3 regions of the Arthrobacter sp. 05N425 genome follow, and region 1 is predicted to be linked to each of the others. Evidence: riboswitches for the same ligand, from Rfam matches in the RefSeq annotation. Region 1 holds a riboswitch; each other region holds the start of a gene.

What was found. Region 1 has a riboswitch for S-adenosylmethionine ahead of AC1DGE_RS06765 (aminotransferase class V-fold PLP-dependent enzyme). Riboswitches for the same ligand answer to the same signal wherever they lie in the genome.
Region 2: linked by a shared signal. The riboswitch ahead of AC1DGE_RS03450 (DUF1737 domain-containing protein) and the one ahead of AC1DGE_RS06765 (aminotransferase class V-fold PLP-dependent enzyme) in region 1 are both predicted to bind S-adenosylmethionine.
Region 3: linked by a shared signal. The riboswitch ahead of AC1DGE_RS12075 (bifunctional o-acetylhomoserine/o-acetylserine sulfhydrylase) and the one ahead of AC1DGE_RS06765 (aminotransferase class V-fold PLP-dependent enzyme) in region 1 are both predicted to bind S-adenosylmethionine.

The regions. Positions count from the first base shown of each region.
Region 1 covers NZ_JBFTMU010000003.1:248,760-252,942, reverse strand. Annotated here, with positions in the region: gene rsgA (ribosome small subunit-dependent GTPase A) at 1-902, shown strand, start outside; gene hisN (histidinol-phosphatase) at 971-1,783, shown strand; SAM riboswitch class IV at 1,873-1,986, shown strand; gene AC1DGE_RS06765 (aminotransferase class V-fold PLP-dependent enzyme) at 2,021-3,448, shown strand; gene AC1DGE_RS06760 (class I SAM-dependent methyltransferase) at 3,521-4,183, shown strand, end outside.
Region 2 covers NZ_JBFTMU010000002.1:47,474-51,656, forward strand. Annotated here, with positions in the region: gene AC1DGE_RS03440 (O-succinylhomoserine sulfhydrylase) at 1-1,110, opposite strand, end outside; gene AC1DGE_RS03445 (rhodanese-like domain-containing protein) at 1,107-1,553, opposite strand; gene AC1DGE_RS03450 (DUF1737 domain-containing protein) at 1,550-1,867, opposite strand; SAM riboswitch class IV at 1,882-1,996, opposite strand; gene AC1DGE_RS03455 (aminodeoxychorismate lyase) at 2,118-3,095, opposite strand; gene cls (cardiolipin synthase) at 3,189-4,183, shown strand, end outside.
Region 3 covers NZ_JBFTMU010000008.1:20,804-24,986, forward strand. Annotated here, with positions in the region: gene AC1DGE_RS12065 (CPBP family intramembrane glutamic endopeptidase) at 1-335, shown strand, start outside; gene AC1DGE_RS12070 (VOC family protein) at 463-1,101, opposite strand; SAM riboswitch class IV at 1,314-1,429, shown strand; gene AC1DGE_RS12075 (bifunctional o-acetylhomoserine/o-acetylserine sulfhydrylase) at 1,492-2,808, shown strand; SAM riboswitch class IV at 2,993-3,108, shown strand; gene metX (homoserine O-acetyltransferase MetX) at 3,120-4,183, shown strand, end outside.

The DNA of each region.
Region 1 (4,183 bases):
GCAACCCCGTAGTTGCCGGGGACTTCGTCTCGCTCGTCGGGGACGTCAGCGGCGAACCCGACACCCTGGCCCGGCTGGTCAAGATCCAGGACCGCAGGACGCTGTTGCGCCGCAGCGCGGACGACACGGACCCGATCGAACGCGCCGTCGTCGCCAACGCCGACCAGCTCGTCGTTGTCGTGGCCGCAGCCAACCCGGAACCCCGCACCGGCTTCATCGACCGCGCTCTGGTGGCCGCCTACGACGCCGGCATCGAACCGCTGCTGCTCGTCACCAAGGCCGACGTCAAGGACCCCGCCGAGCTGCTGGCCAACTACCAGCACCTGGATTTCCCGGTGATCATCTCCAAAACCGCGGATTCGGCCGCCTCCGGCATCGACGCCCGCTCCGATGACGGCCTGTCCGCCCGGCTGGACAAGGCCGCCGTGTCGCAGCTGCGGGACTACCTCGACGGGAAGGTCACCGTCATGCTGGGCCACTCCGGCGTCGGCAAATCCACCATGGTGAACGCACTCACCGGCGCCGAACGGGCCACCGGCGGCGTCAACGCGGTCACCGGCCGCGGCCGCCACACCTCCTCCTCCGCGCTGGCGCTGAAGGTCAGCGATGCGCCTGCGGGCAGCTGGATCATCGACACCCCGGGCATCCGCTCCTTCGGCCTGGCCCATGTGGACCCGGACAGGATCCTGCGTTCCTTCCCGGACCTGGCGCCCGGCACCGATGACTGCGAGCGGGGCTGCAAGCACGACGCCACCGCCGTCAATTGCGGCGTGGACGCCTGGGTGCAGGGCGGCCACGCGGGCCCGTCCGGCCCGGCCCGGCTCGCGTCGCTGCGCCGGCTGCTGGGCACCGATCCGCGGCTGGAAGCGCAGGACACCAAGGAACTCGGCAGCGTCTCATAGCCGCGTCTACTTGGCGGCAGCGACGTGGCCTCCCGGTCCGCGGCGCGTTTTGACGGTAGTTTGGAAGCATGAGCCAACCAGCTTCGAGCTACAACGATGACCTGCGCCTTGCCCATGTACTGGCAGATTCCGTAGATTCCCAGACCATGAGCCGCTTCAAGGCGCTCGACCTTCGGATCGAGACGAAGCCGGACCTGACCCCCGTCACCGACGCGGACAAGTCCGCCGAGGAAGCCATCCGCGGGCAGCTGTCCCGCTCCCGCCCGCGCGACGCCGTCCTGGGCGAGGAGTTCGGCAGCTCCGGCCACGGTTCGCGCCGCTGGATCATCGACCCGATCGACGGCACCAAGAATTTCGTCCGCGGCGTCCCGGTCTGGGCCACCCTGATCGCCCTCGTCGACGAAGGCGAACCCGTGGTGGGCGTCGTCAGCGCCCCCGCACTGGGCAAGCGCTGGTGGGCCGCAAAGGGCGCCGGCGCCTACATGGGCCGCTCACTGGCCGCCGCGACCCGGCTGCGGGTCTCCAACGTCTCCCGGCTCGCCGATGCGTCACTGTCCTATTCGAGCCTCGGCGGCTGGAAGCAGCGCGGCAACCTCGACGAGTTCCTCGGACTCACCGAGGAGGTCTGGCGTACCCGCGCCTACGGCGATTTCTGGTCCTACTGCCTCGTGGCCGAAGGCGCCGTCGACATCGCCTGCGAGCCCGAACTCAACCTCTACGACATGGCGGCGCTGGTCCCGATCGTGACGGAGGCCGGCGGCCGCTTCACCTCGCTCGAGGGAGAGGACGGCCCCTTCGGCGGCAACGCGCTGGCGACCAACTCGATCCTGCACTCCGAAGTCCTCAAGCGCCTCAACCCGGGCCTCGACGACCTGCTCTAGCCGGCCACGCCCGAGGCAGCCCGTAACACTACGCTTCATATTCCGCCCTCCCTTTTCCGTGCGACCGGCCATGTCCTAGGCTCGAAGCAGGTCACGAGTGCCAGCGCAAAACCCCGGTTTGCTGGCCGGCAACCCTCCATTCGCGGCGGGGTGCCCCGGGTGACGACCTGGCCGGTCCGGAGCGGACCCGGCAAGCGCGGATCCCCTGTGTGCGGGGTCCTTTTCGAGCGAGGTCCCATGACGACTGCCACCATCCCCACCCACACCACCAGCGCCGGCGGCCCGGAGTTCACCGACGCACGCTTCGACGCCGCCCGCCGGCCACTGTCCGCGGTTTCCGGCGCCGAAATCCTGGCCCCCCTGATCCAGGGCGGCCAGGTCCGGTACGCCAACCTGGACTACGGAGCCTCCGCCCCGGCGCTGTCCGTGGTGTCCGCCTACCTGAACGAGATCCTGCCGTACTACGCCAGCGTGCACCGCGGCGCCGGCTACGCCTCCCAACTGAGTACCTCGGTGTACGAAAACGCCCGGAACATCGTCCGCGGGTTCGTCGGCGGCCGTCCGGATGACTCCGTGATCTTCACCCGGAACACCACCGACGCACTGAACCTGCTGGCCGGCTGCCTGCCCGTCGACGACGGCCGACACACCGGCGAGGTGCTTTACCTCGACATCGAGCACCACGCCAACCTGCTGCCCTGGCAAAACGTCCCGCACCGCAGCGTCGTCGCGGCGCCCACCCTGGCCGGCACCGTGGAGCGGCTCCGGGCGGAACTCGCCCTCGGCGGAGTAAGCCTGCTCGCCGTGACCGGCGCGTCCAACGTCACCGGCGAAATCCTGCCGATCCGTGAGCTGGCCGCGCTGGCGCACGAATTCGGCGCCCGGATCGCCGTCGATGCGGCCCAGTTGGCCCCGCACCGCCGCATCAACATCGCCGCGGACGACGTCGACTACCTCGCCTTCTCCGGCCACAAGCTCTACGCCCCGTTCGGCGCCGGCGTGCTGGTGGGCCGGCCGGACTGGCTGGACGCCGGCACCCCGCACTTGGCTGGCGGCGGCGCAGTACGGGACGCACGACTCGACGCCGTCAGCTGGACCACCGGGCCGGCCCGCCACGAGGGCGGCTCCCCCAATGTCCTGGGCGCGGCCGCGCTGGCCCGCGCCAGCCAGGTTATCGAGGCGCTGGACGAGCAGCAGTGGCACGCCCACGAGGACGCCATCCGTTCCTTCCTGGTCGAGGGGCTGGAGCGGATCGACGGCGTAACGGTCCACCACATCTTCGAGGACACCGGCCGGGAAGGCGGCCCCGGGACGATCGGCGTGGTCAACTTCTCGGTCGCCGGTTACGACGCAGGCCTGGTCGCCGCATACCTGTCCGCGGAGCACGGCATAGGCCTGCGCGACGGCCGGTTCTGCGCCCACCCGCTGCTAAAACGGCTCGGCCTGCCCGCCGGTTCGCTCCGGGCCAGCTTCGGCCTCGGCTCACGGCTCAACGACGCGCAGCGGCTGCTCGCCGGGCTCCAGGAGCTGCGGCGGAACGGCCTGGGCTGGGACTACGTCGTGGACGCCGGACGCTGGGTGCCGGCCAACGACACGCGCAGCTATCCGCACTGGGCGCCGAACACGCCTGGCACCGCTGGCGCAGCCCCCTGCTCCGTCGACTGACCGGCAGCGCAGCCCGGGCCGCGTGCGGTAAATTCGACAGGTACGCACCAGAGCTGCCGAAGGAGATCGCACGTGGCACGCGGCGGCCCCAAACTGCACCACCCCGGACTGCAGGGTGGCCCAAAACTGCAGCACCAGCGGCGGCGGGAGCTCGGGCAGAGCTTCCAGGACGGCGGCGAGCACTACGACCGGGTCCGGCCCGGCTATCCGGCGGATTCGGCCGATTGGCTGATCCCGGCCGGGGCCCACGACGCCGCCGACCTGGGCGCCGGGACCGGTAAGTTCACGGCGCTCCTGGTCCAACGGGGGCTCAGGACCGTGGCCGTCGATCCGTCCCCGGACATGCTCGACCAGCTGCGCCGCGCCCTCCCGGAAGTCGCCGCCGTCGAGGGTACCGCCGAACACACCGGGCTGGCTTCGGGGGCCTTCGACCTGGTCACGGTGGCCCAGGCCTGGCACTGGTGCGATCCCCTGCTGGCCAGTACCGAGGCGGCTCGGATCCTGCGGCCGCACGGCGTTCTCGGCCTGATCTGGAACCAGCTCGACACCTCGGTCCCCTGGGTGCACAGGCTGTCCCGGATCATGCATGCGGGGGACGTCCACAAGCCCCACTTCACGCCGCCGCTGGGACCGGAATTCATCGGGCTGGAGAGTCATCTCACCCGCTGGGAGGATCCAGTAACCACGCAGGACGTCATGGAACTGACCAAATCCCGCAGCTACTACCTGCGGGCA
Region 2 (4,183 bases), on a different contig from region 1:
CGCGCGCCCCTCCGGGCCCATGGCGCGGTGCGTGGTGGTGGCCGGATGGGTGATCAGGGACTTTGAATCACCGAGGTTGTTGGAAATATCGATGATCCGCAACGCGTCCAGCAGCGCGAACGCGGCTTCCTTGGCGGAGCGGCCGGGCGAGGGCGAAAGCTCCAGAGTCAACACCGTGCCGCCGGCTTTCATCTGCCTGGCGGCCAGCTCGTACTGCGGGTGGGACGGCAGCAGCGGGTACTTAACCCAGCTGACCGCGGGCTGGGCCTCCAGCCATTCGGCCAGCCGAAGCGCCGAGGCGGACGAGTGGTTCACCCGCAGGGCCATCGTCTCCAGTCCCTTGCTCAGCACCCAGGCGTTGAAGGCGGACAATGCCGGGCCGGTGTGGCGCATGAGCTGCTTGACCGGGCCCTCGATGAATTCCCGGGTGCCCAGGATCGCGCCGCCGAGCACCCGGCCCTGGCCATCGATGTGCTTGGTGCCGGAGTACACGACCACGTCCGCGCCCAGCTCCCCGCACCGCTGCAGCAGGGGAGTGGCGAAGACGTTGTCCACCACCACGGTCGCACCGGCGGCGTGCGCCAGTTCGCTTACGGCGGCGATGTCCACAATTTCCTGCATGGGGTTCGAGGGAGATTCGAAGAACACGGCCGTCGTCGGCACGGCCAGCGCCGACCGCCACTGCTCTAGGTCCGGGCCGTCCACGAAGACTGTCTCCACGCCCCAGCGCGGCAGGATCTCATTGAGGATGACGAAGCAGGATCCGAAGAGCGAGCGGGCGGCGACCACGCGGTCGCCGGCCCCCAGCAATGCCCCGAGCGCGGTGAACACCGCTGACATGCCCGACGCCGTCGCAAAGCACGCCTCGGTTCCCTCCAACAGCCGGAGGCGTTCCTGGAAGGTGGCCACCGAGGGGTTGCCGTAGCGGGAATAGACAAACCGTTCGTCCTCGCCGGTGAAGGCGCGCTCAGCCGCGGCGGCGGATTCGTAGACGAAGCCCGAGTTCAGGAAGATCGGTTCGGTGGTTTCCTGGAACCCGGTGCGGTCGAGTCCGCCGCGGACGGCCTGGGTGTCCGGGCTCCAGCCCTGGGCATTGGGATTGAAGCTCACTTAGTGCTTTCCAGGTTGGTCGGCAGGCCGTGGTTCTTCCAGCCGTTCACGGTCCGGGCGCCGGTCGGGCCCGGTTCGCCTTCGAAGCCCTCGAGGACGTTGTAGGCGGTGAAGCCGGCCGCCGTGGCGGCGTTCGCGGCGGCGACCGAGCGGGCGCCGGAACGGCACAGGAAGATGAGCTCGGCCGCCGTGGCGCCAGGCGCGTGCTGCCGCAGTTGCCGCTGGAGTTGCTGCTGCAGTTGCTCCAGGAAACGCGGGTTGGGGGCTCCGCCGGCCAGGGTCCACTGGACGAAGAGCGGAGCCTGCCGGTCTTCGGTGCCGGCCCCGGTGACCGGGACGCCGATCTGCGACCATTCCGCCTCGGTGCGGACGTCCACCAGGATGGCGCCCGCCCCGACCTTGGCCCAGGCTTCCTGCGGGCTCAGGTCTCCGGCGTAACTCATGCGTGGCCCTCGCCGGTGAACTCGGCGCCGTCGAGCTCATCCACCGCGTTGGCGACGGCGGCGTCGGCGCTCGCGATCGCGGCCGGCAGCACGACGGCCTGGGCCACGATCACGGTGCTGCCGTTGAAGGTGGCGGAGGGGCTGCCGTGCAGGACGTAGCCCTCGGCCAGGGCGGCCGAAACGCGCTCGCAGAAGCTGCGGTCATCGGGCCCGGTGAACAGCCGGTACGCCAGTCTTTCCTCGGCGGGTCCGGGTGCGGCGGGGGATTGGGCGGGGGCTGTGGCGGGCACAGCGGGTGCGGATGCGTCGGGCACGACGGATCTCCTTACTTTCACGCTTGCAGCTCGAATGGTCGATATGCCGAGTATTCACCTGAGGCACCCCGCCGCGAAAGGGAGGGTTGCCGACCGGCCAGTCAGGGCTTGGCGCCGGGTCTCATTACTCCCCAAAAACGTAGCACTTACGACGCCGGCGGCACCGGCGGCGTCGTCATGTTAAGTCACGCGGACGCTGGCATGGCACCTTTCCGGGGGCGGAGCAGCATCACCCGGGACCGGCCGGCTCCTACTCGATCGTGGCGAACAGTGCGTTGAGCTCGGCCGTGAGCTGCCGCCGCAGTTCGGGGGTGCCGATCTCCTTGCCGTCGATGTGGTTCACCGGGGCGAGGAGCCGGATGCTTGAGATGAGCCAGACGGCGTCGGCGTCGTACAGATCGGCAGGTACCGCCGGGCCGTAGCCTAGCTCCCACCCGGCGGCCTTGGCCGCGGTGAACAGGGCGCCCTGCGAGGTGCCCGGGAGGATTCCGCTGTCCAGCTGCGGAGTGATCAGCCGGCGCACGGTGCGGACGCCGCCGGCGCCGTCGTCGCTGGTCTCCAGGTGCGCCAGCAGCACGGTCGACGTCGGGCCCTCCAGGACCCGGCCGTCGGCGGAGGTGAAGATGACGTCGTCCGCGCCCTGGTGGTGGGCGTACCGGAGCGCCGCCATGTTGACCGCGTAGGACAGGGTCTTGGCGCCCAGCAGCAGCCACGGGGCGCGTTCGCCCACCTCGCTGTCGTAGCCGCGGTCCAGCAGGATGACGTCGATGCCGGTCTCGCGCTGCCGGCGGCCGGCTTCCGGCGGCGGGGAGGCCTGCACCCAGCACGTCGGCGTGGCCGCGCCCTCCACGCCGCGGCTGGCGAGCAGCTTCACCACGACCTCGTCCGCGCCGCCGGCCCCGTCGCCGGCGGCTCCGACCGCCGTGGCGGCCCGGCCGCGGTATTCGCTGACCGCGGTCTCGATCGCGCGCCGCCAGGCGTCCTCCGCCGGGATGTCCAACTCCAGCGCGCGCGCCGAGCCGGCCAGCCGGGTCAGGTGGGCCTGCAGCTTGCGCGGGCGTCCCCCCACCACCAGCAGCGACTCGAAAACGCCGTCGCCGCGGGTGGCACCCTGGTCGGTGGCCATCAGCTGCGGCTTGGACGAGTCGGCGACGCGGCCCTTCTCAAACGCGGGATCGAGGAACACCAGCACCGTCGCGCGGGCTGGAACAGAGGCGGGGGTAGTCATGCCTTCAGCTTAGTGCGGCCCGGGTCGGGATAAGCTGTGCGGGTTGCCCGTTCCGGAACTGTTCCGCGGGTCTGGAGCTTGAGGGGTTTGCCTGTGCTGTGGCCATTTTCGCTGGCGGGGTCACTTCCGTCCTGGGTGATCCTGATCCTGACCGTCATCGACCTCGGTATCCGGGTCGTTGCCCTCGGCATCATCCCGGGCAACCGCCGCCCCACCACGGCCATGGCCTGGCTCCTGATCATCTTTTTCGTTCCGGCCGTAGGCGTGGTCCTCTTCCTGCTCTTCGGCAACTTCCGGCTCTCCCGCAAGCGCCGGGCGCAGCAGGACGCGGTGAACACCCGGGTGCGGGCCGGGACGTCGGAACTGGCCATGGTGGAAAGCAAGTACGAGGGCCCGGAATGGGTGTCCTCCGCAGCGGAGCTGAACAAGACGCTCGGTTCCCTGCCCATGGTGGACGGCAACCACGTGGAGCTCCTGCCCGGCTACCCGGATTCGATCAAGGCGATGGCGGCGGCCGTGCGCGAAGCCGAGTCCTTTATCAACGCCGAGTTCTACATCCTCAGCTCGGACCACATCACGGATGACCTGCTGACGGCGATGGAAGAGGCCGCCGAGCGCGGCGTCGAAGTCCGCCTCCTGTTCGACCACTTGGGCACCCTGCGGATCAAGGGGTACAGCAAGCTCATCGCCCGGCTCAAGGCCAGCAAGATCCGCTGGCGGCCCATGCTGCCGCTGCGGCCCGTGCACGGCCAGTGGCGCCGCCCGGACCTGCGCAACCACCGCAAGATCATGGTGATCGACGGCGAGGTCGCCTTCACCGGGTCGCAGAACCTGATCGAACCGTCCTACAACAACCCGCGGCACCGCAAGATCGGCCGGGAATGGGTCGAGCTGATGGCCTGCCTGCGCGGGCCGATCGTCACCACCCTCAACGTGGTCTTCGCCACCGACTGGCTCAGTGAGACCGACGAATCCCTGGAGCACCAGCTCGCCCACCGGCCCGAACTGCACGCCGGCAACATCACCGCCCAGGTGGTGCCCAGCGGTCCCGGCTTCATCACCGAAAACAACCTGCGCCTGTTCAACAC
Region 3 (4,183 bases), on a different contig from region 1:
ACTCCTACTGGTGGACGGTGCCGGTCCTGATCCTCTCCGCGATCCGGCACGGGATCGTGGAGGAGGTGATCGTGGTGGGCTACCTGCTGGACCGGCTCGGCAAGCTCGGCTGGGGCATGCCGCTGGCGATCTTCGCCAGTTCGATGCTGCGCGGCAGCTACCACCTCTACCAGGGCTTCGGGCCGTTCATCGGCAACGCCGTCATGGGCGTCATCTTCGCGCTGATCTACACGAAGACGCGCCGGGTGATGCCGCTGGTGATTGCGCATGCGCTGCTGGACATCGTGGCCTTCGTCGGATTCAGCCTCTTCGGCAAGGCGATCGGCCTGGGCTGAGCAGGCATAACCCGCGTTGCCTCCAGTGGCCCGCCGCCGGCGACGGGTTAAAGTGTTTCGGCCGCCAGCGGTGGGTGGCATCATTGGCACCCGCTGCTGGCGGCCGAAGTTTTTCGGGCAGGAAGCGTCAGATCGTGACGGCTCCGGAATCGGTTTCGAAGGTGACGGACAGGATTCCCGGCGTCCCGTGCGGGGCCAGCCAGTTCACGTCCACGTCCTCCAGCGGCTTCTCGACCGGTTCACCCAGCCACTCGGTGACCCGCTCGGCCGAGCCCGCGATCGTGAGGGCAGACATCTTCACGTTGCTCTCATAGGCGTTGGACGGGTGCAGGGCGGGGTCGCCTTCCCACTTCAACATGTAGGGGACCTGCGGATCCGCGATCAGGCCCAGGATGCCGATCTGCTTCCAGACCAGTTCGCGGCCGTCGGGGAACTTGCGGTTGCCGTTGACGGCGGAGCGGCCCAGCCGCTCCTCGAACGGTGCCAGGTCGTCAACCTCGACGCACCAGCCCATCCAGCCACCGCCGGCGGCCGAGCGGGCGCGGACTGCCTGCCCGAACGGCGCCTTGTCGGAGGCCGGGTGGTCCAGGACCTCCACGACCTCGAGGTACTTGTGTCCGGCAAGCGGGATAATCATGTTGCGGGTCCCGAACCGGGGGTGTATTCCGCCCTTGACGGCTTCGACCCCGAGGGCGGTCGCAATACGTTCGGTGGTGGCAGCCAGGCCATCTTGTTCACAGGCGTAAGAGACGTGATCCATGCGCATGCCCTCATCTTGGCACTTTGTGATGGAGCTCTCAGCTTAGGCTGCCCTTACCGTGATGGGATGTCATTTTCCCGAGCTCACCGCGCGGATTTGCCCGGCCAGAACCACGGCACTTTCCGGCTCCCGGGCGTGCGCCGGGCGGCGGTGGGGCCGTTCTTCATTTTCGTCACAAAGCTATCCAGGCGTAATGGCGCGTTCGTAGACTGAAGCCAGGTCATGAGCGCCAGCATCGAGCCCCGGCTTGCTGGCCGGCAACCCTCCTTGCGCGGTGGGGTGCCCCGGGTGAAGACCTGGCCCGCCGGCGTCCGCCGGCAGGCAAGCGCGGCGCCAGAGCCGTTCCGGCCCCAGAGGCCAGGGGCGGCCTGTGCCCAGTCATTAGGGAGCTCTCCGATGTCCAACGCCTGGTCCTTTGAAACCCGCCAGATCCACGCCGGCCAGGAGCCGGACTCCGCCACCGGCGCGCGGTCGCTGCCGATTTACCAGACGACGTCGTTCGTCTTCCCCAGTGCGGAGAGCGCCGCCAACCGGTTCGCGCTCGCCGAGCTCGCCCCCATCTACACCCGGATCGGCAACCCCACCCAGGACGCGGTGGAACAGCGGGTCGCGAGCCTGGAGGGCGGCCTGGGGGCGCTCCTGCTCAGTTCCGGCCAGGCCGCCGAAACCTTCGCGATCCTCAACATCGCCGAGGCGGGGGACCACGTCGTCGCCAGCCCCAGCCTCTATGGCGGGACCTACAACCTGCTGGCCCACACGCTGAAGAAGTTCGGTATCTCGGTGACGTTCGTGGAGGACCCGGACAACCTTGAGCAGTGGCGCGATGCCGTGCAGCCGAACACCAAGCTGTTCTTCGGCGAGGTGGTCTCCAACCCCCGCCAGGACGTGCTGGACATCGAAGGCGTCGCGGACGTCGCCCACCGCGCCGGGGTGCCGCTGATCGTGGACAACACCCTCTCCACCCCCTACCTGATCCGCCCGATCGAGTGGGGCGCCGACATCGTGGTGCATTCGGCCACCAAGTATCTCGGCGGACACGGTGCCGCGATTGCCGGCGTGATCGTCGACTCCGGCAACTTTGACTTCGGCAAGGACCCGGAGCGCTTCCCCGGCTTCAACACCCCGGATCCCACGTACAACGGCCTGGTCTATGCCCGCGACCTCGGGGCGGACGGGGCGCTGGGAGCGAACCTGTCCTTCATCCTCAAGGCCCGGGTCCAGCTGCTGCGCGACCTCGGTTCGGCCGTCTCGCCGTTCAACGCCTTCCTCATCGCCCAGGGGATCGAGACGCTGAGCCTGCGGGTGGAACGGCACGTCGCCAACGCCCTGCGGGTGGCCGAATGGCTGGAAGCCAGGGACGACGTCGAATCCGTCGCCTACGCCGGGCTGCCGTCCAGCCCCTGGTACGAGCGCGGCCGCAAGTACGGCCCGAAGGGGACCGGCGCCGTCGTCGCGTTCAACCTCGCAGGGGGAGCGGAGGCCGGCAAACGCTTCGTCGACGCCCTCGAGCTGCACTCCCATGTGGCGAACATCGGTGACGTGCGCTCACTGGTCATCCACCCGGCGTCGACCACGCACAGCCAGCTCTCGCCGGAGCAGCAGGCGGTCGCCGGCGTCAATCCCGGCCTGGTCCGGCTCTCGGTGGGCCTCGAGCACATCGACGACATCATCGCGGACCTCGATGCCGGCTTCCGGGCGGCCAAGAACGCCTGAGGTCACGCAGCACGCCGAATTTCCCCACCTTTGCGGGGATGGCCCCGGGAATCGCCGACACTTCGGGGCGACCCGCCGGGCGCGTCTGTCAAAGGTGGGGAAACTGCGGTGTTGACGGGTCCGGCTGTCACACAGCCGTCACAATCTTCGCGCTTGTGCCGCCGTGTTTCGTAGAATCGACGCAGGTCATGAGTGCCAGTGACAGCCCCGGCTTGCTGGCCGGCAACCCTCCATTTGCGGCGGGGTGCCCCGGGTGAAGACCTGGCCTGCCGGTCAGCTGACGGCGGGCAAGCGCGAAGTTAGGTCCTCACATGACGATTGCCGTCACCCGCACGGGTGTACCCGAAAGCAAACCCTCCACTGTTCCCGACGGCGCTGTTCCCGACGGTGCTGTTCCCGACGGGACGGTGCAGTACCTCCCGATCGGTTCCCTGGCCCTTGAATCCGGTGCCACCCTGCCCGAGGTCACCCTCGCCTACGAGACCTGGGGGACGCTGAACGCCGATGCCTCCAATGCGGTGCTGATCGAGCACGCCCTGACCGGCGACACCCACGTGACCCGCGGCGCCGGCGAGGAACCGGGCTGGTGGGAGGAACTGGCAGGCCCCGGCGCCCCGGTGGACACGGGCAAGTACTTCGTGGTCTCCATCAACATCCTCGGCGGCTGCTACGGCTCCACGGGGCCCTCCACGCCGGCCCCGGACGGCCGGCCCTGGGGCTCGCGCTTCCCGCTGGTCACCCTCCGGGACAGCACCGCGGCGGAAGCCCGGCTCGCCGACGCGCTGGGGATCAGCAGCTGGTATGCCGTGCTCGGCGGCTCGCTCGGGGGAGCGCGCGCGCTGGAGTGGGCGGTGACCTACCCGGCGCGGGTGCAGCGATGCGCCGTGATTTCGGTCGGCGCCAGCAGCACCGCCGAACAGATCGCCTTCGCCCAGGCCCAGACCCTGGCAATCCGCCAGGACCCCAACTTCAACGGCGGCGACTACTACGGCGGCCCGGAACCGCACGCCGGACTGGCCCTCGCGCGCCGGATCGCGCACATCACCTACCGTTCCGCAGCCGAGCTGGACGGGCGCTTCGGACGCAACGCCCAGGCGGCCGAGGCCCCGCTGGAGGCCGGGTCGCTGGCCGGCCGTGGGCGCTACCAGGTGGAGAGCTACCTGGACCACCAGGGCAACAAGCTGGTGCGACGCTTCGACGCCAACAGCTACATCGCCATCACCGAGGCGCTCACGAGCCACGACGTGAGCCGCGGCCGGGGAAGCCTGGAGCAGGCCGTCTCCCTGGCCACCGCGGAGTTCTTCGTGGCGGCCGTGGACTCGGACCGGCTGTACTTTCCCGCCCAATCCCGAGAGCTCGCCGACGCCCTGCCGGG